DNA from 2 places in the Faecalibacterium sp. Marseille-P9590 genome. Region 1 is predicted to be linked to the other one. Evidence: predicted binding sites of a transcription regulator. Region 1 holds the regulator's gene; the other holds the start of a gene.

The links. The regulator Rex, encoded in region 1, represses fermentation and respiration genes when NADH is low (regulators of the CRP and FNR family bind a similar motif). The targets are predictions, from matches to a motif close to ATTGTTAANNNNTTAACAAT.
Positions count from the first base shown of each region.
Region 2: a site for Rex is predicted at 9,545-9,564, ahead of J3349_RS04125 (phosphoglycerate kinase). Genes of this name have one in related genera too.

Region 1 is NZ_JAFREF010000004.1:107,663-122,177, forward strand. It holds gene J3349_RS06735 (hypothetical protein) at 1-43, shown strand, start outside; gene J3349_RS06740 (carbohydrate kinase) at 80-1,012, shown strand; gene J3349_RS06745 (alpha-amylase family protein) at 1,016-2,845, shown strand; gene J3349_RS06750 (glycoside hydrolase family 88 protein) at 2,975-4,120, opposite strand; gene J3349_RS06755 (glycoside hydrolase family 28 protein) at 4,124-5,680, opposite strand; gene J3349_RS06760 (AraC family transcriptional regulator) at 5,811-6,620, shown strand; gene J3349_RS06765 (carbohydrate ABC transporter permease) at 6,723-7,580, opposite strand; gene J3349_RS06770 (sugar ABC transporter permease) at 7,592-8,518, opposite strand; gene J3349_RS06775 (ABC transporter substrate-binding protein) at 8,726-10,102, opposite strand; gene J3349_RS06780 (thymidine kinase) at 10,581-11,183, opposite strand; gene J3349_RS06785 (redox-sensing transcriptional repressor Rex) at 11,262-11,903, opposite strand; gene J3349_RS06790 (ATP-dependent Clp protease proteolytic subunit) at 12,167-12,853, shown strand; gene J3349_RS06795 (DNA translocase FtsK) at 12,986-14,515, shown strand, end outside.
Region 2 is NZ_JAFREF010000002.1:314,678-329,192, reverse strand. It holds gene J3349_RS04160 (glucose-6-phosphate isomerase) at 1-171, opposite strand, end outside; gene J3349_RS04155 (D-alanyl-D-alanine carboxypeptidase family protein) at 392-1,648, opposite strand; gene mtaB (tRNA (N(6)-L-threonylcarbamoyladenosine(37)-C(2))-methylthiotransferase MtaB) at 1,841-3,136, shown strand; gene J3349_RS04145 (4Fe-4S dicluster domain-containing protein) at 3,383-4,936, shown strand; gene J3349_RS04140 (pilin) at 5,174-5,665, shown strand; gene gpmI (2,3-bisphosphoglycerate-independent phosphoglycerate mutase) at 5,741-7,267, opposite strand; gene tpiA (triose-phosphate isomerase) at 7,369-8,139, opposite strand; gene J3349_RS04125 (phosphoglycerate kinase) at 8,222-9,430, opposite strand; gene J3349_RS04120 (nucleotide sugar dehydrogenase) at 9,672-10,928, opposite strand; gene gap (type I glyceraldehyde-3-phosphate dehydrogenase) at 11,131-12,162, opposite strand; gene J3349_RS04110 (hypothetical protein) at 12,359-13,141, opposite strand; gene J3349_RS04105 (SpoIID/LytB domain-containing protein) at 13,304-14,314, shown strand; gene J3349_RS04100 (hypothetical protein) at 14,374-14,515, opposite strand, start outside.

The DNA.
Region 1 (14,515 bases):
GGAGCGTGCAGCCGCTTACATTCATTATCTGTTCCAGCGGTGATCGTTGGGTTTCACATCAAGAATAAGGAGAATTATCATGGACATTTTAACGATTGGTGAAGTTTTGATCGACCTGACCCAGACCGGCAAGGATGAGCGCGGCATCCCTCAGTTTGCCGCAAACCCCGGCGGTGCTCCGGCCAATCTGGCGGTGGCTGCCGCCCGGCTGGGCGCACAGACTGCCTTTATCGGCAAGGTGGGTGCAGATGCCTTTGGCCGCTACCTGAAAGAGGTTCTGGCAGAGAACAAGGTGGACGTTTCCGGCATGGCGGTGGATGCAGACCACCCCACCACCATGGCGGTGGTCTCGGTGGATGCTACCGGCGAGCGGGATTTCAGCTTCTACCGCAGCGCCAACGCTGACGTGATGCTGAGCAAAGAGGACATTTCGGAGGGCGCTCTGAAGGCTGCCAAAATCGTCCACTTCGGTTCTGTCAGCCTGACCGCCGACCCTTCCCGCACCGCCACACTGGATGCCGCCGCCCGTGCCAAAAAGATGGGTGCTGTCATTACTTATGACCCGAACTACCGTGCAAACCTCTGGAAGAACAAAGAGGAAGCCATTGCCCAGATGAAAGCTCCCCTGCCACTGGTGGATATTCTGAAAGTGTCCGATGAAGAGCTGCCTCTGCTCACCGGCACCACTGATTGCGAAAGCGGCACAGCACAGCTGGCACAGAATGGCATCCGGCTGATTTTCGTCACCTTGGGTGCAAATGGCGTGTTCTACCGCTTTGGGGACAAGACCGGCCATGTGGCTGGCGTTCCCTGCAAGGTAGGCGACACCAACGGCGCAGGCGACACCTTCTTTGGAGCGGCTCTGTCCAAGCTCTGCAAAGAGGATCTGAACAACCTCACCGTGGACAAGCTGGAAGGCATTCTGGCTTTTGCCAACAAAGCGGCCAGCATCACCACCAGCCGGCATGGTGCCATCCCTGCCATGCCCACCCTTGCAGAAGTGGAGGGCTGAACCATGGTAGCGAAACAGGAATTTGCGTCCCGGTTTGCCAAGCACAAGGACGAGCTGGAATGGCTGTTCATGGAACTGTACCACAACCGGGAAGGGCTGGAGGTTCTGGAGCGGGAGATGGCAGAAGCCTACAACGCCCGCAGTGCCGAGCTGAAAGCACTGGATAAGGCACGCTCTGCCGACCCGGACTGGTACAAGCGTGGCAATATGTTCGGCATGACCATGTACACCGACCTCTTTGCCGGGAACTTGAAAGAGCTGGCAAAGAAGTTGCCCTACCTCAAAGAGCAGAAGCTGACCTATCTGCACCTGATGCCCCTGCTGCAGATGCCCCATCCCCACAACGATGGCGGCTATGCGGTGGAGGATTTCGACACCGTAGACCCTGCCCTTGGCACCAACAAGGATCTGGAAGATCTGACCCGTGAACTGCGCAAGGCGGGCATCAGCCTGTGTCTGGATTTTGTCATGAACCACACCGCCAGCACCCACCGCTGGGCCATGGCGGCAAAAGCTGGCGACCCGTGGTTTCAGGCGTATTACCATCTCTATGACGACCGCACCATCCCCGACCAGTACGAGCAGACTGTGCCGCAGGTGTTCCCCAACACTGCCCCCGGCAACTTTACATGGTGTGAGGAGATGCACAAGTGGGTGCTGACCACCTTCCACGACTACCAGTGGGACCTGAACTATGCAAACCCGGCGGTGTTCGTGGACATGACCAAGAGCATCCTGCATCTTGCCAACCTCGGCGTAGAGGTGTTCCGCATTGATGCGGTACCTTATATCTGGAAGCAGCTGGGCACCACCTGCCGCAATCTGCCGCAGGTACACACCATCGTGCGGATGCTCCGTATGGTGCTGGAATGCGTCTGCCCGGCGGTCATCCTCAAGGGCGAGGTGGTCATGGCTCCCAAGGAGCTTGCCGCCTACTTCGGCACCCCGGAAAAGCCGGAATGCCATATGCTCTACAACGTGTCCACCATGGTCAACCTGTGGGGTGCCCTTGCCAGCCGGGACACCCGGCTGCTGAAAGCCCAGCTGGATGCCCTCCACGCTCTGCCAGACAACTGCTGGTTCGTGAACTATCTGCGCTGCCACGATGATATTGGCTGGGGTCTGGACGAGGCGGTGGAAAACCGGCTGGGCATGGACCCGCAGAAGCACAAGGAATATCTGTACCACTTCTACGAAGGCAATTTCCCCGGCAGCTGGGCAAAGGGCGAGCTGTACAACTACGACCCCGCCACCGGCGATGCCCGCAGCTGCGGCACCACCGCCAGCCTGTGCGGTATCGAACAGGCACTTGAGAAAAACGATAAAATTGCGCTGGATTATGCCGTGAAGCGCGACCTGCTGCTGCACACTGCTATGGCATTCTTGCAGGGCTTCCCCATGCTGAACTGCGGCGACGAGATCGCCCAGCGCAACGGCTGGGACTACAAAAACGACCCTGACCGTGTGGAGGACAGCCGCAATCTGCATCGCAGCAAATTCAACTGGGAGGACGCAAAGCAGCGCACCCAAAAAGGCACGCTGCAAAACCAGTTGTGGCAGGGCATGGAGCAGCTGCGCCAAATGCGGGCAGACCCCTGCTTTGCCCCGGATGCGTGGGTGACCACATGGGACAGCCACAACCCCGGCGTGTTGGCACTGGTACGCAAGCGCGGTGAGGAAACGCTGGTGGGGCTGTTCAACTTTACCGAGTACCCGGCAGGAGCCGGTCTGGACGCTCTGGGCGGCAAGTATCACACCGCAGATGGAGCTTCCGTCTGGCTGGCCGATGTGGAACTGAAGCCCTATCAGGCGCTGCTGGTAAAAAACAAATAAGCAAAACGAGCCATCCGGCCAATGCCGTTAAGTTAAGCGGCTAATAAAAAATGGACCTCATCAAAAAGCGCCCCGGCTCCCTCGTGCAGTGAGGGAGCCGGGGCGCTTTCTTGCGCGATACGGTCTTTCTTACTTCCGTGCTATCATCTCGGTATAGGCCAGCACCAGCGGGCCGACGCCCTTTGCGTCGTTGCAGACCACCGGCTCACTGAAATAGTAAGCCAGCGAGCCGTCGCGGTGGTCCTTGCCGCCGAGGCCGGCCACGAGGCAGATGCCATCCAGCTGCAGGCTGCCGTCCGGGTTCTTGCTCAGATACTTGTCACAGGTGCCGTAGAAGGCTTTCTCGGCCCATGCGGCCATCCGCTTGGGCAGGTAGCCGAGACGCACGCCCTTGAGCACGGCGTAGGCGAAGAGGGCCGTGCCGCTGGTCTCGAGGTAGTTGCCCTCGACGCCGGGGTGGTCCATCACCTGCCAGAACATGCCGGTCTCCTCGTCCTGGAACTTGTGGACGTCCTCAATGGTCTGCTTGAACATCGCCATGATGCCGCGGTACTCGTTGTACAGCTGCTCATCCATCCGCTCCAGCACGTCCACCATCGCCACCATGAACCAGCCCATGGCCCGCAGCCAGAAGTTGGGGCTGCAGCCGGTGACGGGGTCGGCCCAGTACATCTGGCGGCTCTCGTCGTAGCCGTGGTAGTACAGGCCGGTCTTCTCGTCCCGCATGTGCTTCTTGATGTTCATGAACTGCTTGTAGCTGTCAATGCAGCCCTGCATCTTGTTGTAGCGGGTCTCGTACTCCATATAGAAGGGCTGGGCCATGTAGGTGCCGTCCAGCCAGACCTGCCACGGATAAATGTCCTTGTGCCAGAAGTTGCCCTCCCTGGTGCGGGGCTGGGTGAGCAGCTGGCTGCGGATGGTGTCGATGGCCTTGCGGTACTTCTCGTCGCCGAAGATGTCGTAGAGGATGAACAGGTTTTTGCCCTGATTCACGTTGTCGAGGTTGTACTCCTTCGGGTCGTAGGTCTTGATGGAGCCGTCTTCCTGCACGAACCAGTCGATGAAATCCTTGGAAAATTTCAGATACTTTTCGTCGCCGGTAGTCTTATACAGGCTCAGGCAGGCGGTGATCATGCAGCCGTCGATGTAGTTCCACTTGTTGGGCTTGCCGCTGCGGACCTTCTCGATGTTCCACATGGGGGCCTCGGCGCTGGAATTGGCGATGAGGTAGTCCACATAATCGCCCAGCATGGACAAAATCTCTTCATGAGTCATGGCTTAGTCCTCCTCAAAATGGCCGACGTTGGCAAAGCGCAGGCGCTCGCCCTCGTAGCCCTCGATCTTGACGTTGTGCAGCTCGATGTTCTTGACGTTCTCGGCGTAGATGGCCAGCTTCTTGACCAGCGGGCGGTTGTCGGCCATGGCAGCCTGACCCTCCTTTGCGTCGGGGTCAAAGGTGATGGTGACGTTCTTCATGGAGACGCCCTCGATGGGCTGCTCGGGCAGGCCGTCAAAGTAGCAGCCCGCAAACTGTGCATCGGTGGCCACGATGTCTTCCATGGTCAGGGTGCCGAGCTTCGGGGTGTATTCGTCCACGGGCAGAGCCTCGCGGCACTGGACATAGGGGCTGTGGCCGTCCGGGTCGCAGAAGTAGAACATATTGATGACGAAGGGAGCCTTGACGCCCCGCATCTCCACGTTGCGGAACACCAGACCGTCGATGACGGCGGTGTTGCCGCGGCCGCGGCGGGTCTTGACGCGGAGGCCGCGGTCGGTGTGGTCCATGAGGCACTGGGTGACCACCATGTCCTTGACGCCGCCGCTCATCTCGCTGCCGATGACGATGCCGCCGTGGCCCTTGTCCAGCAGGCAGTTGCGGATGACGGTGTGCTCGCAGCTCTTCTTGAGCTTCATGCCGAGGAAGACCTTGCTGGCCTTCATGGCGATGCAGTCGTCACCGACGTGGATGTTCACGCCGATGATGCGGATGTACTCGCAGCTTTCGGGGTCGATGCCGTCGGTGTTGGGGGCGTTGTAGGGGTTGTTGATGTTGAAGTTCAGCAGGTCGAGGTGTTTGACGAAGATGGGGTGGATGGTCCAGGAGTAGCTGTTCTGCACGGTGATGCCGTGGAGGCAGACGTTCTCGCTGTCCACCATCGCCACGGCGCGGGGACGCCATGCGATGCGCTTGACCTTGGGATCGACCCACCAGTCGCCGTTCTGGGCGTCGCAGTCCAGTGTGCCTTCACCGGTGACGACGACATCATGCACCTGGGTGATGTTCAGCAGGCCCGCAAAGCTGTTCAGCGGGTTGCCCTCCCAGCCGGTGAGGTAGTATTCGTCCACTTCGTTCTCGCTGGGGATGACGCCGGGCAGGATGGGGTAGTGGGTGCGGTCATTGTCGCCCAGCAGCACAGCGCCCTTCTCGAGGTAGAGGGTGGTGCAGCTCTTCATGAAGAGGCTGGCGGTGCGGTAGCGGCCAGCGGGGACATATACCGTGCCGCCCCTGGGGCAGGTGGAAAGAGCAGCCTGCAGCCTGCCGGTGTTGTCGGTCTCGCCATCGGCGACGAGGCCATAGCGGGATGCGTCCACAAAGAAGCTCTCGGCCTCGGTGGTGAAATCCAGTTTCAGGTGCTCACCCTCGGTGTCTACCTCCACGGTGTAGGTGGTGGACGGAGTCAGGGAGAAGAGGGAGAACACGTTGGTGTTGCAGCTTTCGTAAATGGTCTTGCCGTTCAGAGCCACGGCGAAGGGGTGCTCCGGGCGGAAGCACTTGCCATTTTCCAGCTCGAAGACGGCGCTGCGGGTCATGGAACGGATGAGAGACAGATTCATTTTTACAGCCTCCTGAGTTATTTGCGTAGATTTGCGGCTTGCCCGCAGAGGGCGGGCATGGTACACTGGGGATAAGAATATCAGAGCACTGCCCCGGCGGGGCAGGCATAGCAAGAAGGGGGAAGGGCGGATGCGCGCCGAACGGGAAAAACTCAACGCGAAGATCACGGCGGGAGCGCTCAAGCTGTCCGGCGGGCGGCTCGAGCTGCCTGCCGAGATGTGCCATATCGTTCTGTTTTCAGGCGGCAGCTGCACGGTCCAGTGCGGGGACACGTCGCTCCTGGTCAGCCCCGGCTGCGCACTGCTGTTGGGGCCGGGGGCGTGGGTGGTATCGCAGGCAGGCCACACCCAGCCGGAAATGCTGGGGTGCGAGTTCCCGCTGGCAGTGCTCCACGAGATGAAGAACGCCACCGGCGAAGATTTCCTCCGCCTTTTTGCACCGGGAAGCCAGATGGCCCTTTACGGCAGCGTCCAGTGGGCCAGCCGTCTGCGGACGCTGCTGGAGATGATGCGGGGCGCCATGGGCGAGCCGGAGTATCCCGGCGGGCTGTATCTGGCACTGACGCTCCACTATGTGGAGCAGGAGCACCGGGCGCAGAGCGCCGCCGACGCCCGCCCCCGCAACGAGACGGTGGAGCAGATATGCGCCTACCTTGCGGCAAACTACCAGCAGAAGCTTTCCCTCACCGAGGTGGCAGCGCGGTTCTACATCTCGCCCTACTATCTGAGCCGGCTGTTCCGGCGGGTGACGGGGCAGTCCATCGTGGACTACATCAACGCCCGCCGCATCGAGGCGGCACAGAAGCTTCTGGAAACGACAGAGCTGAGCATCGGCAGCGTGGCCGAGCAGACCGGTTTCGCCTCTGCGGCCCACTTCCGCCGCGTTTTTCGGGAGACGATGGGCGTCGGGCCGCTGCAATACCGGAAGAGTAGAAAATAGAGAGCCTTTGACATTAGAAATGCCCCCTGCGTCCTCTCTACGGGAAGAGGCACAGGGGGCATTCATGTTTGTCGGGATTATCCGAGCGGCGGGGGCTTCAGCTTAGCCCTTGACAGCACCGGCGGAGATACCTTCGACGAACTGATCCTGTGCGCAGAAGAACACGATGAGCTGCGGCAGGATAGAGATCAGGGACAGGGCCAGAATACGGTTCCAGGCAAAGCCCGTATCACCGTCCATGGACAGCTTGACGAACAGGGACATGGGGTACTTTGCAGGGGTCTGAACGTAAAGCAGGGGACCCATGAAGTCGTTGCAGCTCCACATGAACTGGAACAGTGCGCAGGACACCAGAGCGGGCATCAGCATCGGGACGATGACCTTGTACAGGGTCTGGAAGGAGGAGCAGCCGTCAATGGCGGCAGCCTCGTCCAGGTCGCGGGGGACGTTGCGCATGAACTGCACCAGCTGGTAGACGAAGTAGGTCTCAGTTGCGAATGCGCAGTGGACCCAGATGGCCAGATAGAACGGGCTGTTGACCCAGCCGAACTTGGTGTACAGCAGGAACTGAGGCACGTTCAGGACGACCTGAGGCAGGAACAGGGTGGCCAGCATGATGCTGAACAGGATCTTCCGGCCCGGGAAGTCGAAGCGGCCAAAGCCGTAAGCTGCAATGCAGGAGGAGACCACGGTGCAGATGACCTTGGGCAGGACGTAGCTGTAAGTGTTCAGCATGGCCTGCAGGATGTTGATGGAACCGCCGAAGTTGTTCAGCGCGTTCTTGTAGCCCTCCAGAGTGGGGTTCTTGATCCACAGGCCGATGCCTGCAAAGATCTCGCTGTTGTCCTTAAAGGTGGCGCTGATCATCCACAGCAGGGGATAGATCATGATGAGGCCCACCAGGATCAGGACGAAGTACTTGAAAAACGTCGCGATGGCGTTAGAAGCTTTCATTCCCATACTGTCACACCTTACCTTTCATCCGAGTAGTAGACCCACTTCTTCTGGCTGGTGAAGGCGATGATCGTCAGGATGCAGACGATGACGAACATGATCCATGCCAGTGCGGAAGCCATGCCCATCTGGTTGGACTTGAATGCGTAGTTGTAGACCAGAATGGAGATGAGGGTGGTGGAACCGCGGGGACCGCCGTTGGTGATGATGAACGGGCCATTGAACTCCTGGAAAGCCTGGCAGATCTGAGTGACCAGGTTGTAGAAGATGATGGGGGTGATCATCGGGACGGTGATGGAGAAGAACTGTTTCCATTTGCCAGCGCCGTCGATGGTGGCGGCCTCGTACAGGTCGGCCGGCACGCCCTTCAGAGCGGCGAGGAACAGCACCATGGCGGAGCCGAACTGCCAGATACGCAGGAAGCAGATGATCCACAGTGCGTAGCTGGGGTCGCTCAGCCAGGAAGGACCCTGGAAGTGGCCGAAGGTCAGCATGCGGATGAGGGTGTTGACCAGACCGTCATCACGGAACACGGCCTTCCACAGCACGGCGATAGCAACAGAGCCGCCGAGGATGGAGGGAATGTAGTAGACGGTGCGGAACACGTTCACGCAGGCGATCTTGAAGTTCAGGATGTAGGCGATGAACAGTGCGAAGACCAGCTTCAGGGGCACAGTGATGAAGCTGTACTTGAAGGTGGTGATGAGCGCCTTGGTAATCTTGGGAGTGGTAAAGGCGTCCACATAGTTCATGATGCCATACTGATGGATGCCGTTAAAGAAGTCCATATCCGTAAAGCTGTAGTACAGAGACTGGCCGAACGGAATGGCCTTGAAGACGACGAAGCCGATGATCCAGGGGATCAGGTAGAACAGGCCCTGCCATTTGTCAAAAAACTTCTGGGCCGGGGTACGCCCGAGAGAGGGCGCTTTGCTTTCTTTCATCCGGGAATCCTCCTTTTATAAGGATATATCTCGTACGCCGCACAATCGTTTGGACACATTTTTGTCAAAAAAATGTCATCACCGTCTTGCAAAAAAGGGGCATCCGTCCGTAGGTGGAAGGGATGCCCCTTGCAAGACTCCTTTATGCGGGGCGGCCTGTGTCAACACCGCGCGTGTGCGGGCCGCGAAAGGTCTGTGAGGCGGAAATTAGACGGTGTAGCCGACAGACTCCATGCCGTCCAGCAGGGTATCGACCAGGTCAGCGCCGGAAGCATTGTCGTAATCCAGAGTGTCGAACACTTCCTGATAGATGCCGGTGCCGGTAGCCTTCAGGTCGTTGGACTCGAACAGGGGGTCGAGCTGGTTGGAAACGAAGGCCATGACCTTGCCGTTTGCCTCAGCGACCAGCTCCTTGACAGCGCCGGCGCTCTGAGCAGCAGCCAGACCAGCCTTGGAGGCGGGGATGCCGCACTCAGAACCCATGATGGAAGCGCCCTTCTCCTCGTTCAGCAGGAAGTTGATGAGGGTAGCTGCCTCTGCGGGATGCTCGCAGGTCTTGGTGATGGCCAGACCCATGGAGACCTTGGAGAAGCCGCCGTTGTAATCGCCGAACTTGATCTCCTCGCCGACGGTGAAGCCAGCCTTGTTCTCCTCGTCCAGAGCGTCAGCGTACTTGGTAGCGGAGGAGTCCCACTCGAAGCAGCCGGCCAGCTTGCCGGTGATCCACTCGGTGGACTGGTGAGCAGCGTTGTCGCCGTTGGAGCCGTAGTAGGTGGGCAGGCTCATGATGACGTGGCCCTCGACCAGGCTCTTGATGAAGTCGATGCCCTCAGCGATCTGGTCGGCATCGTAGTTCAGGGTAGAGGTGGTGGGGTCTGCCCAGTCCTTGCCGTACTTGGACTCGAGGTAGAAGACCATCAGGATCATACGGTCGTATGCGCCCAGGTGCAGGGGATAGTAGTCATCGCCCAGCTTCTCCTGGAAGGTCTTGCCGGCAGCCATCAGCTCGTCCAGAGTGGTGGGGAAGGCGATGCCGGCCTTGTCGAAGGTGGTCTTGTTCCAGTAGAAGATACGGCCGGTCATGGAGACAGGCACGCACTGCTGAGCGTTTGCCACGTTGCAGGCAGCCAGCTTGGCCTCATCCCACTGAGTCAGGTCCAGATAGTCGGAGACGCTGTTCAGGTCGATGAAGGTCTGGCCGTTCTTGGAGTAGTTGTACAGCCAGTTCCAGTTGATCTGGCAGACATCCTCAGCGACGCCGCCTGCGAACTTGGTGGACATGGTGTCCTCCCAGCCGGACCATGCAGCGAAGGTGGGGTTGACGGTGATGGTGCTGTGCTCAGCAGAGAAAGCCTTGATGGCCTCCTGGTAAGCGTTGTGACGGGACTCGCCGCCCCACCAGCTCATGGTCAGGGTGACGGGGTCAGAAGACAGACCAGCCACAGAAGCTGCTGCGGAAGAAGCAGCAGTGGAAGTGGCGGTAGAACCAGCATTGCTGGAGCCGCCGCAGGCGGCCAGCAGGCCGGCAGCACCCACAGCGCCAGAGACCTTCAGAAAGTCACGACGAGAAATTGCCTTGCTCATTTTCGTTCTCCTCCTATGTAGAAAACATCTTCTTGCACGGACGCCTCTGCAAAGCATCCGTTGTATACAAATATGATACCAAAGGCAAGAAAAAAAAGAAAGATGCAAATTGTAGTGATAGCGGCAGAAAACGTACAAATATTGCGCTTATTTTTTGCCCGGTTTTGACGTCATTGCCATAATGAATAAACTTGGACCGAAAAACTGTGCAACTTGTATACTTCAACGATTTGCATAGAAAACTGGGATGCAACAGGAGAAGATTGGCCTGAATTGCAAGAATTTTGTAGCCATGGCAGAATTTGTTGAAAGAGCGTTGTATACATCAAAAGCGACGATAACAGAAAGTTCCGGCCCTGAGCTGATATATCAATAGTGCAAAAAACGCGCGAATTGGGGCGCGACTGATATATCACGGATGCAGAAAAGATACAAAAATGCCGTCCGGCGTGCGGACGGCATAAAATCAGGAAAAGAGTCACCGGCGGGCGGCGTAGAAGGCGCTGCGCTCCCGGAAATAGCACTGGGGACACATGCTGACGTACTGGACGTCGTTCTCAAGGTCGATGGCTACCTGTTCGCCCTCAAAGACGAAGCGGCCGTTGACCTTGCGGCAGTTGCAGGTGGCCTTGCGGCCGCAGGTGCAGATGGTCTTCATCTCCTCGATGGTGTGGGCCAGCTCCAGAAGCCGGGTGGAGCCGGGGAAGCCCTTGAGGGAGAAGTCGGAGCGCAGGCCGTAGCAGATGACGGGGATGTTCAGCTCTACCGTCACCATGAACAGCTGCTCGGCCTGCTCGGCAGTGAGGAACTGGCTCTCGTCACAGAGCACACAGGCCAGAGGCCGGCCCTCGCTGCTGGCGGCCCGGACGGCCTCCACCAGGTCCATGTCCGGCGGCACCAGCAGGTCGGCAGGGCGGCGGACGCCCAGACGGCTCACGAGGTCGCCGCTGCCCTTGGTGTCCACCTTCGGCTTGAGGATGAGCACCCGCATCCCCTGCTCCTCGTAGTTGTGGGCCACCTGCATCAGCGCGGTGCTCTTGCCGCTGTTCATTGCGCCGTAACGGAAATAAAGCTTTGCCATATCGAAAAAGTCTCCTTATGAAAGGACCCTCTCAGCCAAAGCCTGACGGAGAGGGCCTGTATTATTGATAGTATGTGCTCAGTCCTGATTGCGCAGCCGGTAGCCCAGGCTCATCAGGCTGTCGCCGAGGTGGACGTTCTCCACCACCACGTCGGGGTAGGAGACAGACAGATCGTAGTGGGAGAAGTTCCAGAAGCCCTGAATGCCCAGAGCCACCAGACGGCCGCTGATCTCCTCTGCGCCGCTGCGGGGCAGACAGAGCACAGCCACCTCGGGGTGGTGCTCGGCGCAGAAAGCTTCCAGCTCATCAATGTGTAAAATCTGGATGCCGTTGATCTCTTTGCCCACCTCGTCGGGGGCGTTGTCGAAGGCGGCGATGAGCTTGTAGCCGTTGGTGTCGGTGGTGATGAAGCGGCTCACAGCCTTGCCCAGACGGCCGCAGCCAATAAGGATGGTGGGCAGGAGGTCGCCGTTGCCAAAGAGCAGATGCTCAAGGATGCTCAGCAGGTTCTCCACCGAGTAGCCGATGCCCTGACGGCCATTCACGTCGCCGATGCAGTTGAAGTCCTGCCGCACCTGAGAGGCAGTGGTACCCATCTGGGCGGCCAGCTCACGGGACGAGATGCTGGTGATGCCGTCGTTCTTCAGGGTGCGCAGGTAGCGATAGTATTTGGGCAGGCGCTTGATGACGGGCAGAGAAGCTTTGCCGGGAGTGTTCATAAGGGGGTCTCCTTTCTTTTTATCCGCAGCATTGCCGGGGAGAAGTGCGCAGCGGCAGGGTGCTCCGGCAAAAGATTTGTACTTTCTTGTACAATAATGATACATATTTGACAATCTTATCTCTAGTATAAAGTATACAGCACGAAGACAGAATGTCAAACCATTTGGCACATTTTTTTGAGAAAGAAAAGAAATCTTTGCCGAAGTATAACCGGCAGGAATGCCGGACAAGCTGAAATGAAGCAAAAAGGAGGATACGCAGAATGTCACAAGAAGAGAAGAACATCCCCGTGGAGCAGCAGCGGCTGGAAAAAGAGCAGATCGAGGATATGGGCAGCGTTTACCGCACCCGTGGAGCTCACGCCATCCACTGCCTGACTGTCATCGGGCAGGTGGAGGGCCATGTGGAAGCGCCCCAGGGACAGAAGACCACAAAATATGAGCATGTCATCCCCCAGCTGGTGGCCGTGCAGGAAGACCCCGCCATCGAGGGCCTGCTGGTCCTGCTCAACACCGTGGGCGGGGATGTGGAGGCGGGACTTGCGCTGGCGGAGCTCATCGCCAGCATCTCCAAGCCCAGTGCGGCGGTGGTGCTGGGCGGGGGCCACTCCATCGGCATCCCGCTGGCCGTCAGCGCCCAGCGGAGCTTCATCGTGCCTACTGCCACCATGACGGTCCACCCCGTCCGCCATTCCGGCATGATACTGGGCGTGCCGCAGACTATGCGCTGGTTCGAGCAGATGCAGGAGCGCATCACCGGCTTCGTGGCGTCCCACAGCGGCATCTCGGAGAAGCGTTATACTGAGCTGATGATGCGCACGGGCGAGCTGGTCATGGACGTCGGCACCGTGCTGGATGGCCGAAAAGCCGTGCGGGAAAAGCTTATCGACGAGCTGGGCGGGCTGTCGGATGCGCTGGCATGGCTCTACCGAGAAATCGAGGGGAAATAAATTGCCATTTGACTTTTCCCGTGGTACAATGAAAGAATCGAGTAGTATCGAAATTCTTCCATCGTCACCGACAGAGCCGCCCTGAGCGCGCCCTGCTTCATGATATAAAATAAGGAACGGGTTTTAGGAAACATGGCAAAGAGAAAACGCAAGACCTCCGGGCGCAGCACAGCCTCGCGCCGCAAGAACCGGACACAGGACCGGATGCCCGCGGGGCTCATCACCCTGTTTGCGGGGCTGGTGCTCATGGCGCTGGCTTTCGTGCCGGGCAGTTCGGCCTGGCGCACGATGCACGATGTCCTGTTCGGCGTGTTCGGCTGCGGAAGCTTCGTGCTGGGCGCAGCGCTGTGCTATCTGGCTATCCTCTACACCCGGGGCGAAGACCTGCTGCCCCATATCGCCAAGCTTGCGCTGGGGCTCATCTTCGCCAGCGGCACGGTCATCGTCTTTTCTGACATCCCCACCGACCAGACCGCCGCGCAGATGACCGCTGCCTGTTATCATAATGGTATGAGCGCATGGCTCTCGGGCGGTGCGCTGGGCGCTGTGCTGGGCGGGACGCTCCTGCTGCTCTGCGGCAGACCCGCCGCCAATCTGGTCATGGCGGCGCTGGCGGCCTGCGCCAGCCTGTACATTTTTGACGTTACGCCCGCCGAGTGCTGGCAGTGGCTCTGCAACGTGGGCGGCAGCGTCCACGAAAAGGGCCTTGCCGTCCACGAGCAGAATGCCGCCCGCCGGGCCGAGCGTCTGGCAGAACGCGCCGCCGAGGAGGCTGCGGCAGAGGAATACGAGGACTATGACGACGACCTGCCGGAAGACGAAGTGGGCGAGGACTGCTGCGGCGGCGAAGAGCCTGCCGCGCCCGCCTTCCATATCCAGCCTCCCGGCTGGCTGGCTGGCGTCTTCCACTGGGGCCATCAGGTGATGCAGGGCGGCGAACAGGCGGAGCCTGTCCCTGCGCCCGCACCGGAAGCGCAGACCCCGCCTCAGCCCGAGCCTGCCCCCGTACAGGTGGAAAAGTCCCGGCCTCGTGCGCCCTTTGATATTGATTTAGGCCCTGACCATACCACCGTCACCGAGGGCGGCAGTGAGCCTATCGAGCCCATCATCCTCGGCCCCGGCGGCACCTTCGGCATGGACCCGCTCCGCCGTGCGCCCATCCGCGCCACCGTGACGCCCATCGTCCCGGACGCTGTGGATACTGCCGCTGAGGACTTCTTCACGGCCCAGCCCGAGCCGACGGTGACACCTACCGTTACGCCCGCTGCCCCGGCAGAAGAGCCGGAACAGCAGCCTGCGCCTGAGCCGCCGCTCTCCTTCGGCATCCCGCTCTATGATCTGACCCCGACTCCGGAACCGGCCCCGCAGCCGGTCAGCGCCGAGAATGCTGTGGCGTTCCGCTCTGAGCCGGATGAGGACGGCTGGATCAGCATCACCAGCGACCCGGTGGAGGAAAAAGACCTCAACACACTGGTGGCAGCCGCCATGGAAAAGCCTGCTGTCTCCGAGGAGCAGGCCGCGAACGCCCCCGCCGAAGAGGCGGAGACGGAGGAGAGCTTCCAGTATCAGTACCCGCCCATCGAGCTGTTCGAGCGCGCCCCGGAGGAAAGCGACTCCGGCGCGGAAGACGAGCTGAAAGCCAACGCCCAGAAGCTGGTGGAC
Region 2 (14,515 bases), on a different contig from region 1:
CTCTTCCTTATCATAATCACGGGGCAGATACATCCAGCCCAGGAAGTCGCTGCCGGGGCCGTTCTTGGCTTCCAGCGTCTTGTGCGCAGCCTCTACCTGGGGGTAGATGGCCTTGTATTCCTCTTCGTTGATGAAACTGGAGAGGTGCTTTGTATTCAGAGCGAGACTCATTCTATCAAAACCTCCAAAACATTTTACGGGCTCTTTGCCCGGCGAGGGTTTTTCTTGGTATAAGTGTACCGTTCCCGCCGGGCAAAGTCAAGGCCAAAATCCTCGCTTTTCATACAATTTTAATAGTGTTGTTTTGTATGCTCTTACATCTTTTATACAAACGTCCAAGCCATTCTTTGCCCTCGCTGACCGTTTTTGACCGGTAGTGCGCAGTTTTCGGTCATGCCGCGCCGGTGAGGCTCTGCCACAGCAGGCCGATGGCATCCCGGACGGTCATCCTCGGCGCATCGGTGGCAGCACGCACTTCGTACTCTTCCAGAAGTGCTTCGCCCTGATAGACGGCGGCTTTGCCCAGCGTCTGGCCCTGCTCCACCGGGGCTTCCAGCTCCTCGGGCAGGGTCAGCTCGGTATGCAGGGATGCCCCGCTCCCCTTCTCCACCAGCACCGTCTCCGGCAGGGCCGAGTAATCCAGCGGGACGCTGCCCGCCGCGCTGCCCCTGACCGTGATCTGGAGCGGCTGTGCCTCGAGTTTTGGCAGCGGCGCGGCCTCATAGGCCCCGAAACCATAGTCCAGCAGAGTCGTGGCGGCGTCGAAGCGGTCGGCGCTGGATGGTGCGCCCAATATCACCGCGATGAGGGAGAGGCCGTTCCGGGTGGCGCTGGCTGAGATGCAGACGCCTGCGCCGCCGGTGGTGCCGGTCTTGAGGCCGGTGATCCCCTCATACCGGCGGAGGAGCTTATTCGTATTGATCAGCTGGGTTGCCCCGCCCCGGAGGGTGTCCGTCCAGATGCCGGTGTAGTGCAGCACCTCGGGGCAGGTGTTCAGGATGGTGCGGCTCATGGCGGCCACATCCCGGGCCGTGGAGAGATGGCCTTCGGCGTCCAGCCCGCAGGCGTTGCGGAAAGACGTCTGCTCCATCCCCAGCGAGGCGGCCCGGGCATTCATCTGCTCCACGAAGGCCGGCTCACTGCCGCCCACCAGCTCGGCCACGGCCACTGCCGCGTCGTTAGCAGAGGAAACGCAGATCGCCTTTATCATCTCGTCCAATGTAAAGCGCTCCCCCGGCTCCAGCCAGATCTGACTGCCGCCCATGTGGTAGGCGTGCTCACTCACCGGCACCGGCGTCTCCATGGTCAGCCGCCCGTCGTGGACAGCCTCGAAAGCAAGCAGCAGGGTCATCACCTTGGTGATGGAGGCGATGGGGACCCGCTCGTCGGCGTTCTTCTCGTAGAGGACCCGTCCGCTCCCCTGCTCGATGAGGATGGCAGCGCGGCAGTTGAGGTCGAGCTGAGGCGCGGCGGCTGCAGTCGGCAGCAGAATTCCTTCTGCCGCTTCCTCGACGTTGGCGCTGACAGCCCGCTCTTCCGGGTGCATGACAGCCCGCAGGCCCACGCCCTCCGCCGTCCCAAGGGCCAGTGCAAACAGCCAGAAGCAGAGCACGGCTGCGCAGAGCACCGCAAAATTCTTTCGTTCCATCCCTTGTCCCTCCCCGCAATGTCTGTCTGATTGCATTCTATGCAAAAAAAGAGGCCGGAATGCTCTTTTCTCCCCGGGAAAAATCTGCTATAATAGGATGGTTTATTATAAGGTAATAACCTCTCCGTCTGCTTCGCAGCCAGCTTTCCCGACAGGGGAGCCAAATCGGAGAGGTTTTGGAAAGGACACCCCATGCGAGTTTGTTTTTATACCCTTGGCTGCAAGGTCAACTTAAATGAGACCGGTGCGCTGGAACAGATGTTCCGCTCCGCCGGTTTCACCATCGTGCCGGAGGGCGAAGAGGCCGACGTCTTTGTGGTAAACAGCTGCACCGTCACCAACTTCGGCGACCAGAAGAGCCGCAAGTGGCTCCGCCGGGCCAAGCGCGAGAACCCCGGCGCCGTCACCGTCCTCACCGGCTGCTACCCGCAGGCTTTCCCCGAGGAAGCGGCCCAGTTCATGGAGGCCGACCTGGTCTGCGGCAACGGCGACCGGAAAGCCATCCTCGATAATGTGCTCAAGCTGCTGGACGGCCACGAGCGCATCGTCGCCATCGCCCCCCACGCGAAGGGCGAGCGGTTCGAGGAACTGCCGGTGGAGCGGTTCGAGACCCACACCCGCGCCTTTATTAAAGTAGAGGACGGCTGCAACCGTCAGTGCGCCTACTGCGTCATCCCCCGCGCCCGCGGCCCGGTGCGCAGCCGCTCGGAAGAGAGCATCCTCGCCGAGCTGCGCCAGCTGGCCGCTTCCGGCTACCGGGAAGTGGTGCTCAGCGCCATCTCCCTGCCCAGCTACGGCCTCGACACCGGCACCAACCTTGTGGAGCTGGTGGAGAAGTGCGCCCGGGTGGAGGGCATCGAGCGTATCCGGCTGGGCAGCCTTGACCCCGATATGCTGACCCCCGAATACATCACCCGGCTGGCGGCAGTGGACAAGCTCTGCCCCCAGTACCACCTGAGCCTGCAGAGCGGTTGCAGCGCCACCCTGCGCCGGATGCGCCGCGTCTATACCGCCGAGCAGTACGCCGAGGTGGTCCGCCAGCTCCGCGTCGCCTACGGTGACCGCCCGGTCAGCTTCACCACCGACTGCATCTGCGGCTTCCCCGGCGAGACGGAGGAAGATTTCCGGGAGAGCTGCGAGTTCCTGAAGGAGATCGGCTTCCTGAAAGTCCACGTCTTCCCCTACTCCCGCCGCAGCGGCACCCCCGCCTACGACTTCCCCGACCAGGTCCATGAGCGCGAAAAACAGGCCCGCAGCCGGGAGATGAACGCCATCGCCGAGGACATCCGCCGCGAGGTGCTGGCCGGCTGCGAGGGCAGCGAAGACGACGTTCTGCTGGAGACTCCCCTCTCCGGCACCCTCTTCACCGGCTACACCCGGCTGTATGTTCCCGTCGTGGTCTCGGCCCCGGGCCATAAGAGCGGCGAGATCGTCCATGTCCGGCTGGGCAGCTACGACGGCGAGCGTGTCCGGGCCGAGATGGTGTAAATCTTAGCCGTTTCTTTGCTGTTTTGTACAAATCCATTTGTTCTCATTTGTGCAAGATATACCAGTTGTGAATTTCATAACAAATTTTAGGTTTTTCCCTTTTCTTCCCGAAGGGTTTATGCTACAATAAAAGTGGATTATTCGGGGCATCCGGCTGTTTGCAGCAGCCCAGTATCAAATGCCCCGGAGAAAAGCCGCGTCGGAGCGGTTTTTTGTTCTGTTGTTTCAAAACAAGGAGAGATTGGAATGAGTTTCAGAGGAATCAACACGACGGTCATCCAGATCCGCCGCCAGGTCTTTACCGAGGTGGCACGGATGGCCTACGCCAACGTCAAGGGCGAGCAGGCCAACCACCTGATGCGCAAGATCCCTTACACCATCATCCCCGGTGAGGAAGGCAAGCTCCGCAAGGACATCTTCCTTGAGCGCGCCATCGTCGAGGAGCGCGTTCGTCTAGCCATGGGCCTGCCCACCCGCCGCATGGACGAGCACAACAGCGTCGTCTCCGGTCTGGAGGACGCTTCCATCGCCGATAAGTATTATGACCCCCCGCTGGTGAACGTCATCAAGTTTGCCTGCAACCGCTGCCCCGAGAAGCTGGTCAAGGTCTCCGACCTGTGCCAGGGCTGCCTCGCACACCCCTGTATGGAAGTCTGCCCCAAGAAGGCCATCACCTGGGAGAGCGGCCGTTCCACCATCGACCAGGAAAAGTGCATCAAGTGCGGCCGCTGCGTCGGCGTCTGCCCCTACAACGCCATCGTCAAGACCGAGCGTCCCTGCGCCGCTGCCTGCGGCATGGGTGCCATCCACTCCGATGAGCTGGGCCGCGCCGAGATCGACTACAGCAAGTGCGTGTCCTGCGGCCAGTGTCTGGTCAACTGCCCCTTCGGTGCCATCGCCGACAAGGGCCAGATCTACCAGCTCATTCAGGGCTTCAACCGCGGTGACCGCATCTACGCCCTCGTCGCTCCCGCCTTCATCAACCAGTTCCCGGGCCTGGCCTCCACCGGCAAGCTCAAGGCTGCGCTGAAGGCTCTGGGCTTCTACGACGTCGTGGAGGTCGCCATCGGTGCCGACCTGTGTACCGTGGATGAGGCCCACGACTTCCTGGAGGAGGTCCCCAACAAGCTGAACTTCATGGCTACTTCCTGCTGCCCGGCATGGAGCATGATGGCAAAGACCGCCTTCCCGGATCTTGCAAAGAACATCTCCATGACCATGACCCCCATGGTCTTTACCGCCCGCATGATGAAGCAGGCCGACCCGGAGGCCCGTATGTGCTTCATCGGACCCTGCGCCGCCAAGAAGCTGGAAGCTTCCCGCCGCACCGTCCGCTCTGATGTGGACTTCGTGCTGACCTTCGAGGAACTGGCCGGCATCATCGAGGCCAAGGACATCGATGTGGCCAACCTCGAAGTCGATCCCGATGAGGTCGATCTGGTCCACGCTTCCGGCGCAGGCCGCGGCTTCGCACAGTCCGGCGGCGTCGCCAAGGCTGTCGCCGACAAGGTCAAGGAGTGGCATCCCGATATGGACGTCAAGATCGCGTCCGCACAGGGCCTCGCCGAGTGCAAGAAGCTGCTGATGCTGGCCAAGGCCGGTAAGTACAACGGCTACCTGCTGGAAGGCATGGGCTGCCCCGGCGGCTGCATCGGCGGCGCCGGCACCATCGCCGACCCCACCCGCACTGCTGTCGCCCTGAACAAGTACGTCAAGGAGGCTCCGTTCCAGGACCCCGAGCAGAGCCCCTTCATGACCAGCATCCACGTGCTGAAGGACGACCCTAACTTTGAGGTCTAAGTTTTCCTGACTTCTGCCGCTTCCCGTCCGCCGGGAGGCGGCTTTTTTGTGTCTTCGGCAAAGTCTGCGTCTTTTCTTCCATAAGATGTGTCTTATGTGAAACATTTTTGTGAAAGCCTCACAAGCCAGATTGACTTTTTCTTCTGAATATGTTATTTTTGCGGTGACAAATTCCTTCGCGTTCCGTTTTGGAACGCACAGAGCCGCCTCTGCGGCTGGAAAGGTCGATTCTTGAATATGACGATTTCTTTGAAGCATATGGGCAGACGCACCGGGGCGGTCCTCGTCTCGCTGCTGCTGCTCCTGATGCTGGCGGTCAGTGCCAGTGCCGCCGCCGTCAAGATGACGGTGGGCGTCCGGTTCTGGCGGGAGTCCGGGGACAAGGAGTCGATGGCCGACAGTGCCGTGGACACCACCCGCGAAGCCACCCTCACCCGCCAGCCCAACGGCACCTTCACTCTCGAGCTTCCGGTCAAGCAGCTCTCTTCCATGAACATGACTGGCCGTCTCACCGGCATCGCCATCGGCGAGGTGAACTATGACGGCACTCTGAGCGGCGACCTGTCCGACGGCACCGCCGTGCTGACCCTCAAGAACCTGCCCGCCTCAGTGCTCACCGGCAGCGATTCCAACAAAGCGCTGGCCGTGACCTGCAGCATCAAGATGGACACCATCCTTCTCGGCGACATCTCTACCAGTGCGAAGATGTCCATCTGGGTCGAGCGCTGAAAAGCCAAATAGCACAAAAAGCGCCCCGCAGCTCTGTTACGAGCTGCGGGGCGCTTGCGTTATTTCAAAAAAGGTTTACTCAGCGATGATGCTCTTGCCGGTCATCTCTGCCGGGACGGGCAGGCCGATATAGGGCAGCATGGTGGGTGCGATGTCGGCCAGGCAGCCGCCCTCGCGCAGCTTCACATCGCCGCAGCCGATGGCCACGAAAGGCACGACGTTGGTGGTGTGGGCGGTGAAAGGAGTGCCGTCGGGGTTCTTCATCTTCTCGGCGTTGCCGTGGTCAGCGGTCAGGAAAGCGCAGCCGCCAGCGTTCAGCACAGCGGTGACGACCTTCTCGACAGCAGCGTCCACAGCCTCAACGGCCTTGACAGCGGCTTCAAAGACGCCGGTGTGGCCGACCATATCGCAGTTTGCGAAGTTCAGGATGACCACGTCGTACTTGCCGCTCTCGATGCGCTTGACGCACTCGTCAGCGACCTCGGGGGCGCTCATCTCAGGCTTGAGGTCGTAGGTAGCGACCTTCGGGCTGGGGATGACACAGCGGTCCTCGCCCTCGTAGGGAGCCTCAACACCGCCGTTGAAGAAGAAGGTGACATGAGCGTACTTCTCGGTCTCGGCGATGCGCAGCTGGGTCTTGCCGTTCTCGGACAGGTACTGGCCCAGGACGTTCTTCAGCTCAACAGGAGGATAAGCGACCTCGCAGTTGGGCATGGTGGCGTCATACTCGGCCATGCAGACGTAGTGGACCTGCTTGCGGCCGCCGCGGCGCTCGAAGCCGGTGAAAGCGTCGTCACAGAAGATGCGGGTCATCTGACGGGCGCGGTCGGGACGGAAGTTCATGAAGATAACGGTGTCGCCGTCCTGCACACGGCCACCCTCGCAGGTGACGCAGGGCAGAACGAACTCGTCGGTCTTGTCGTCGGCGTAGGATGCCTCGATGGCCTCCTGAGCGTTGGCGGCGTGGTTGCCCTCGCCGTAGACGAAGGCAGCGTAAGCCTTCTCCTCACGGTCCCAGTTATTGTCGCGGTCCATGGCGTAGTAACGGCCAGAGACGCTGGCGATCTTGCCGATGCCCAGCTCATCCAGCTTGGCCTGCAGGTCGGCAAGGAAGCCCTTGCCGGAGTGGGGGTCGGTGTCGCGGCCATCGGTGATGCAGTGGAGGTAGACTTCCTTGGCCCCCATGTGCTTTGCCATTTCCAGCACACCGAACCAGTGGTCAGCGTGGCTGTGGACACCGCCGGTACCCACCAGACCCATCAGGTGGATCGCCTTGCCGGCGTCGATGGCAGCCTTCATGTTCTTGACGAGGACGGGGTTCTTGAGCATCTCACCGTCGCGGATGGACTTGGTGATGAGGGTCAGCTGCTGGTAGACGATGCGGCCGGCACCCATATTGGTATGACCCACCTCAGAGTTGCCCATCTGGCCATCGGGCAGGCCCACAGCCATGCCGGAAGCGTCGATGGTGGTCATAGGATATTTTGCCATCAGAGAGTCAAGGAAAGGCTTCTTGGCTGCAACCACGGCGTTGCCGTAGGTCTCGTTGGGGGTCCAGCCAAAGCCGTCCATGATGCAGAGCAGAACAGGTTTCTTGGACATAAAATAGGATCTCCTTTGAAAATTCAACAAACAGCGCCCGGCTCCCTGCCGGAAATGCGGCGCAGCCGGGCGCAGAGAGAACGATTTTTACCGCTCAGGGCTTAGCCCTTGGTGGCAGCGTTGACGATGACAGCAAAGTCAGGAGCCTTCAGGGAAGCACCGCCGATGAGGCCGCCGTCCACGTCCTTCTTGCTCAGCAGCTCCTCGCAGTTCTTGGCGTTCATGCTGCCGCCGTACTGGACGGTGGTAGCCTCGGCCACGGCTTCGCCGTAGACCTCGCCGATGACCTTGCGGATCTGAGCGCAGACTTCCTCAGCCTGGTCGGCAGTAGCGGTCTTGCCGGTGCCGATGGCCCAGATGGGCTCGTAGGCGATGACGACGTTTGCCATCTGCTCAGCGGTGACATCGCGCAGGGCGATCTTGGTCTGCATCCGGACCAGCTCCTCGGTGACGCCCTCCTCACGCTGCTGCAGGCTCTCGCCCACGCAGATGATGACCTTCAGGCCGGCGTTCAGAGCGGCCAGAGCGCGCTTGTTGACGGTCTGGTCGGTCTCTGCGAAATACTGACGGCGCTCGGAGTGACCGACGATGACGTACTCGACGCCCAGATCCACCAGCATATCAGCGCTGATCTCGCCGGTGAATGCGCCGGACTTCTCGAAATGGACGTTCTCGGCACCGACATGGATGTTGGTACCCTTGGTCTTTGCCACAGCAGTGACCAGGTCGGTATAGGGAGTGCAGATGACGACCTCGCAGGATGCGTCCTTGACGGCGGGGATGAGCTCGTCCACCAGAACAGCAGCCTCGGAGGCGGTCTTGTTCATCTTCCAGTTGCCAGCAATAATGGCCTTGCGCTTTGCCTTATCCATGATACGTTCTCCTTACCTTATTTACCTTATAAATAAAAGATGCGGCGGCGAAACAGCCGCCGCACCGTTCATGATGCTGTGATTATGCGTTCTGGATGACTGCGATGCCGGGCAGCTCCTTGCCCTCCAGGTACTCCAGAGAAGCGCCGCCGCCAGTAGAGATGTGGGTCATCTTGTCGCCCAGGCCCATCTGCTGGACAGCTGCTGCGCTGTCGCCGCCGCCGATGACGGTGGTAGCGTCGCTCTCAGCCATAGCCTTGGCCACGGCCAGAGTGCCGGCAGCCAAAGTCGGGTTCTCAAAGACGCCCATGGGGCCGTTCCAGACGACGGTCTTGGAAGCCTTGACAGCGTCGGCGAAGAGCTTCATGGTCTCGGGGCCGATGTCGCAGCCTTCCTTGTCAGCCGGGATAGCGGTGACAGGGACGACGGTGGTCTCGACAGGAGCGTCGATGGGGTCGGGGAAGTTCTCGACACAGGCGGTATCGACGGGCAGGAGCAGCTTGACGCCCTTCTCCTGAGCCTTTGCCATCATCTCCTTGCAGTAGTCCAGCTTGGAGTCGTCGCACAGGCTCTTGCCGACCTCATAGCCCTGAGCCTTGATGAAGGTGTAGGCCATGCCGCCGCCGATGATGAGGGTATCGACCTTCTCCAGCAGGTTGGAGATGACATTCAGCTTGTCAGCGACCTTTGCGCCGCCCAGAATGGCGGTGAAGGGACGGACGGGATCGTTCACGGCATTGCCGAGGTACTTGATCTCCTTCTCCATCAGGTAGCCGACAGCGGTGTCCTTGATGTAGTCGGTGACGCCTGCGGTGGAGCAGTGTGCGCGGTGGCAGCTGCCGAAGGCATCGTCAACGTATGCGTCTGCCAGAGAAGCCAACTCCTGAGAGAACTCAGGCAGGTTCTTGGTCTCTTCCTTGCGGAAACGGGTGTTCTGCAGCAGGACGACGTCGCCGTTGTTCATGGCAGCGACAGCAGCCTTTGCGTTCTCGCCCACGACGTTGTCGTCGTCAGCAAAGACAACGGTCTTGCCCAGCTTTGCGCTCAGAGCCACAGCAACGGGAGCGAGGCTGAACTTTGCCTCGGGGCCGTTCTTCGGCTTGCCCAGATGGCTGCACAGAATGACCTTCGCGCCGTCATTGACCAGCTTCTGGATGGTGGGCAGAGCCGCATTGATGCGGTTCTCGTTGGTGATGACGCCGTCCTTCATGGGGACGTTGAAATCACAGCGGACAAGGACCTTCTTGCCGCAGTAGTTCTGATCGTCGATCGTCTTTTTACCTAAACCCATAGTGATTATTCTCCTCTCAATTCATTCTTCGGAATCGAATTTCGCTCACTCTCGGGGTCTTAGCCCCTATGACACTATTATAAACAAAATATGTGTGTATTGCAAGGACGGGGGATGGATAATTTATTAACAAACTTTTCCTGTGATATTCGGGAATTGTGTCTATTTTGACAGTAGTCCGGCCCGGCTGCCAAAACGCCGCAGGCGGTCTCCCCTCCTGCGGCGCTTAAAACTGTCCACTTTAATCCCGACGGAACAGGTCGCGGGTGTAGACTTTGTCCTGTACATCATCCAGACAGCTGTCGTAGCGGTTGGCGATGATGGCCTGGCTGCGCTTTTTGAAAACGTCCAGATCGTTCACCACTTCGCTGCCGAAGAAGGTAGTGCCATTCTCCAAAGTCGGCTCATAGATGATAACTGTCGCGCCCTTGGCCTTGATACGCTTCATGACACCCTGAATGGAAGACTGACGGAAGTTGTCGGAGCTGGCCTTCATGGTCAGGCGGTAGACGCCGATGACACAGGGCTTCTCGTCCGCCGCGTTATACTCGTTCTCTTCCCCGTAGCTGTAGTAGCCCGCCATCTGGAGCACCCGGTCTGCAATGAAATCTTTGCGGGTGCGGTTGGACTCCACGATGGCCTCGATGAGATTTTCCGGCACATCCTCGTAGTTGGCGAGGAGCTGCTTGGTATCTTTAGGCAGGCAGTAGCCGCCGTAACCAAAGCTGGGATTATTATAATGTGTGCCAATGCGGGGGTCGAGGCAGACGCCCTCGATGATATGCCGGGTATCAAGCCCTTTCATCTCGGCGTAGGTGTCCAGTTCATTGAAGAAGGAAACGCGGAGGGCAAGATAGGTGTTGGCGAACAGCTTGACCGCCTCGGCCTCGGTGAAGCCCATGAAGAGGGTGTCGATATTCTCTTTGACAGCACCTTCCTGTAACAAATAGGCAAAGGTGTGTGCCGCCTCCACGAGGCGCTCATCCTGCATATCCGTACCTACGATGATGCGGCTCGGGTAGAGATTATCGTATAGTGCCTTGGACTCCCGCAGGAACTCCGGGCTGAAGATGATATTCCCGCACTGATACTTTTCACGGACACTGGCCGTGAAGCCCACCGGGATGGTGGACTTGATGACCATGACAGCCTCGGGGTTCACCTTCATCACCAGCCGGATGACCGCCTCCACCGCCGAGGTATCGAAGAAATTCTTCCGGCTGTCGTAGTTGGTGGGGGCCGCGATGACCACAAAGTCAGCGTCCCGATAGGCCGTCTCCCCGTCCAGCGTAGCCGTCAGGTCGAGATCTTTCTCGGTGAGGTATTTTTCGATGTAGTCGTCCTGAATGGGCGATTTTTTCTGGTTGATGAGATCCACCTTTTCCGGCACGATGTCCACAGCCGTGACATGGTGGTGCTGGCTCAGCAGGACAGCAATGGACAGGCCGACGTAGCCTGTACCCGCGACAGCGATGTTCAGTTTTTCGAATGCTTTCATGGCTTTCGCTCCTACGACACAAATGCAATAAACTGCGGTATTGACTTTATTGTATCATGAAGCGGATGAGGTGGCAAGTATCGACAAATAAAAACACCCTTCCCCTGCGGCGTACCGCAGAAGGAAGGGTGTCAAACTCACTGATTGGTCTTCCCGCTTATTCAGCAGGGCACCTCAAGCACTTTTGAGCGTAGAGCTGTGATTAGCAGTTCTCAGCGAAGTACTTAATGGTACGGACCATCTGAGAAGTGTAGGAGTTCTCGTTGTCGTACCAGGACACGACCTGAACCTGATAGGTGTCGTCATCGATCTTAGCGACCATGGTCTGGGTAGCGTCGAACAGAGAGCCGTAACGCATACCGATGACGTCGGAGGAGACGATCTGATCCTCGTTGTAGCCGAAGGACTCGGAAGTAGCAGCCTTCATAGCAGCGTTGATGGACTCCTTGGTGACGTCCTTGCCCTTGACGACTGCGACCAGCAGGGTGGTGGAGCCGGTGGGAACAGGCACACGCTGAGCAGAGCCGATCAGCTTGCCGTTCAGCTCGGGGATGACCAGACCGATGGCCTTAGCAGCACCGGTGCTGTTGGGGACGATGTTCTGTGCGCCAGCACGAGCACGGCGCAGGTCGCCCTTGCGCTGAGGACCATCCAGGATCATCTGGTCGCCGGTGTAAGCATGAACGGTGGTCATGATGCCGGAGACGATGGGGTAGGTCTTGTTCAGGGTGTCGGCCATGGGAGCCAGGCAGTTGGTGGTGCAGGAAGCAGCGGAGATGACCTGATCCTCAGCGGTCAGGGTCTTCTCGTTGACGGAGTAGACAATGGTCTTCAGGTCGTTGCCTGCGGGAGCAGAGATGACAACCTTCTTAGCGCCAGCCTGGATGTGAGCCATGCTCTTCTCCTTGCTGGTGTAGAAGCCGGTGCACTCCAGAACGACATCGACGTTCAGCTCGCCCCAGGGAGCGTCCTTTGCGTCCTTAACAGCGTAGATCTTGATCTCCTTGCCGTCGACGATGATGGAGTCCTCGGTAGCCTCGACGGTGTGCTTGCCCTCACCGATCTTGCCGCAGAAGGAACCCTGAGCGGTATCGTACTTCAGCAGGTGAGCCAGCATCTTGGGGCTGGTCAGGTCGTTGATAGCGACGACCTCGTAACCCTCAGCATCAAACATCTGACGGAAAGCCAGACGGCCAATACGACCAAAACCATTGATAGCAACTCTAACAGCCATGTTAATAGTACCTCCTAAATGTTCTTACCCTGATTCGGATAATTCACGGTACTCTTATTTTAGACCAAAACGGCCAAACTTTCAAGTGCCTGCCAAAAAATTAACAAGTCGTTTTCATACTTTTTTGCTTTTGTACTATTTTCTCGGGGAATAGGGTGTTGTTTTGAGCAATTCAACCAAGCGACTGCTGACGCATTTATGCATCCTGCTCAGTCCTTGTGCAGCGCACAGCGCTCAAGGCTCCCAAAACGCCCACACAGCACAGCCCCAGCCGGAACAGCAGCGTCGGCGTCAGCAGAGCCCCGCCGCCCTCCTGTACAAGGGTCTGCAGCACGGTGGGCAGCTCCCAGCACAGGCAGAGGGCAAACGCCGCCAGCCCGCCGGCGCAGAGGGTGCGCCCATCCGACGTGCCGGGCAGGTAGAGCGCCCGGGCCAGCGCCGAGAGGAACACCAGCCCCACCAGCAGCTGCCAGACCATCGCCGTGGGGGCCACCCGGTGCCAGCTGGAGCTGTTCTCCATAAAGCGGGCCAGCACGCACCAGTAGAACACGGCGCTGCCCAGCACGGCGGGCGTCAGGCTGCGGGTGGGGGTCTTCCAGTCCTTCCGCAGCCAGCTCAGACCGAGACCGATCATCCAGAACGCGCACAGCGCCTCCAGCGCAGCCCGGATAAGCATTGCCACGCTGCTCCCCATCCAGAGGATGCGCAGCACAGCAGCCTCTCCATAGCAGACAGCCGCCGCCAGTGCCACGACGCCGGAAAGCGTACAGTGGCCCCGCAGCGCATCGGTCTGCGGCTTACAGCAGCGGCCCGCCGCTACGGCGGCACCGACGGCCACGGCCAGCGCACCGTACCGCAGCCAGACTGAGCCGACGATGCACAGGCCCGTTTCCGTGTCGGTGAGAAGGGCCAGGTCTATGCCCCGGAAAACGCCCAGCGCTGCGCTCAGGAAAAGCGAAACCATGATAAAAAAGTTCATCTGTAATCCTCAAATCTCTATCCCCTTTTCGGGGGAATTATCATAAGTGTATGATAGCGCGTTTTGGGCAGAAATGCAAGGCATTCCCCTCTTGTGTGCTTTTTTGCCGACAGCGGCCGGTATACTGAGTCCAAAAGTCTGTCCGGAAGGGAGATATGCCCCATGAAAAAAGCCTTTCTGCTCCTCTGCGCCCTGCTCCTCGTGCTAGGCAGCTCCCTGCCGCTGGCAGGCTACCGGCTGGCCCGGGCCGTGCTGAGCCGCAGGGCAGCCGTTCCCCCTGCCCCGGCGTCCAGCACCTCCGCCGCATCGGAAGCCGCGCCTGCCGCTTTCGAGGGAGACGCAGACGTCTTTCTCATCGAAGACCTGAGCACCGGCGAGGTGCGGCAGGTGCCGAAGCGGGACTATCTCATCGGGGCCGCAGCGGCTGAAATGCCCCTCACATGGCCGGACGAGGCCCTCAAGGCGCAAATCGTCGCGGCCCACAGCTACGCGCTCTACTGCCGCGACCACGCCTCTGCAGCCAACGGCAGCTGGCTCTCTGCCGACCCGGCACGGCGGCAGGGCTATCTGACCGACGCCGTCCTCCACAGCTACTGGGGGACCGACTACGAGGCCAACTATGCCCGTCTCTCGGCCCTCGTAGACGCCGTCCTCAGCGATGTCCTCTGCTATGGCGGTGCGGCGGCAGGGACGAGTTATTTTGCCATCTCCAATGGCCGTACCGAGGCCAGCGAGAACGTCTGGGGCAGCGCCCTCCCCTACCTCGTCCCGGTGGACAGCAGCACCGACCTCTCCGCCGACAACTACGAAGTCACCCTCACCCTTTCTGCCCCGCAGGTACAGCAACTTCTTTCCTCGGGACTGGGCATCGCCGCCGACTCTGCCGCGCCGGAACGCTGGTTCGGTGAGACGACCCTGACAGCTTCGGGCTATGCGGCCTCTCTGCCCGTCTGCGGCCAGACCGTCTCCGGAACAGCCCTCCGGCGGGCTCTGGGGCTGCGGAGCGCCTGCTTCACCATCCGGTATCAGGACGGCAGCTTCCTCATCACGACGAAAGGCTACGGCCACGGCGTGGGCCTGAGCCAGTGGGGTGCCAAAGCGCTGGCCGAGCAGGGCTGGACCTACGAAGTCATCCTCGCCCACTATTTCCCGGGGACGCAGCTCTGCCGATGACACAAAAACAGGGTGGTCAGCATTGCCGACCACCCTGTGTCTTTTTATTTTGGGGAAGCTCAGCCCAGAAGCCAGCTCCACATCCCCTTCTTCGTCTCGGTCCCGGTCACAGCCTCAGCTTCACTCTCAACTGCCTCAGCCACAGCCTCTTCGGTCTCCTGAACGAGCTGACCCAGCTTCGTGCCGGAGGGATCCTGTACC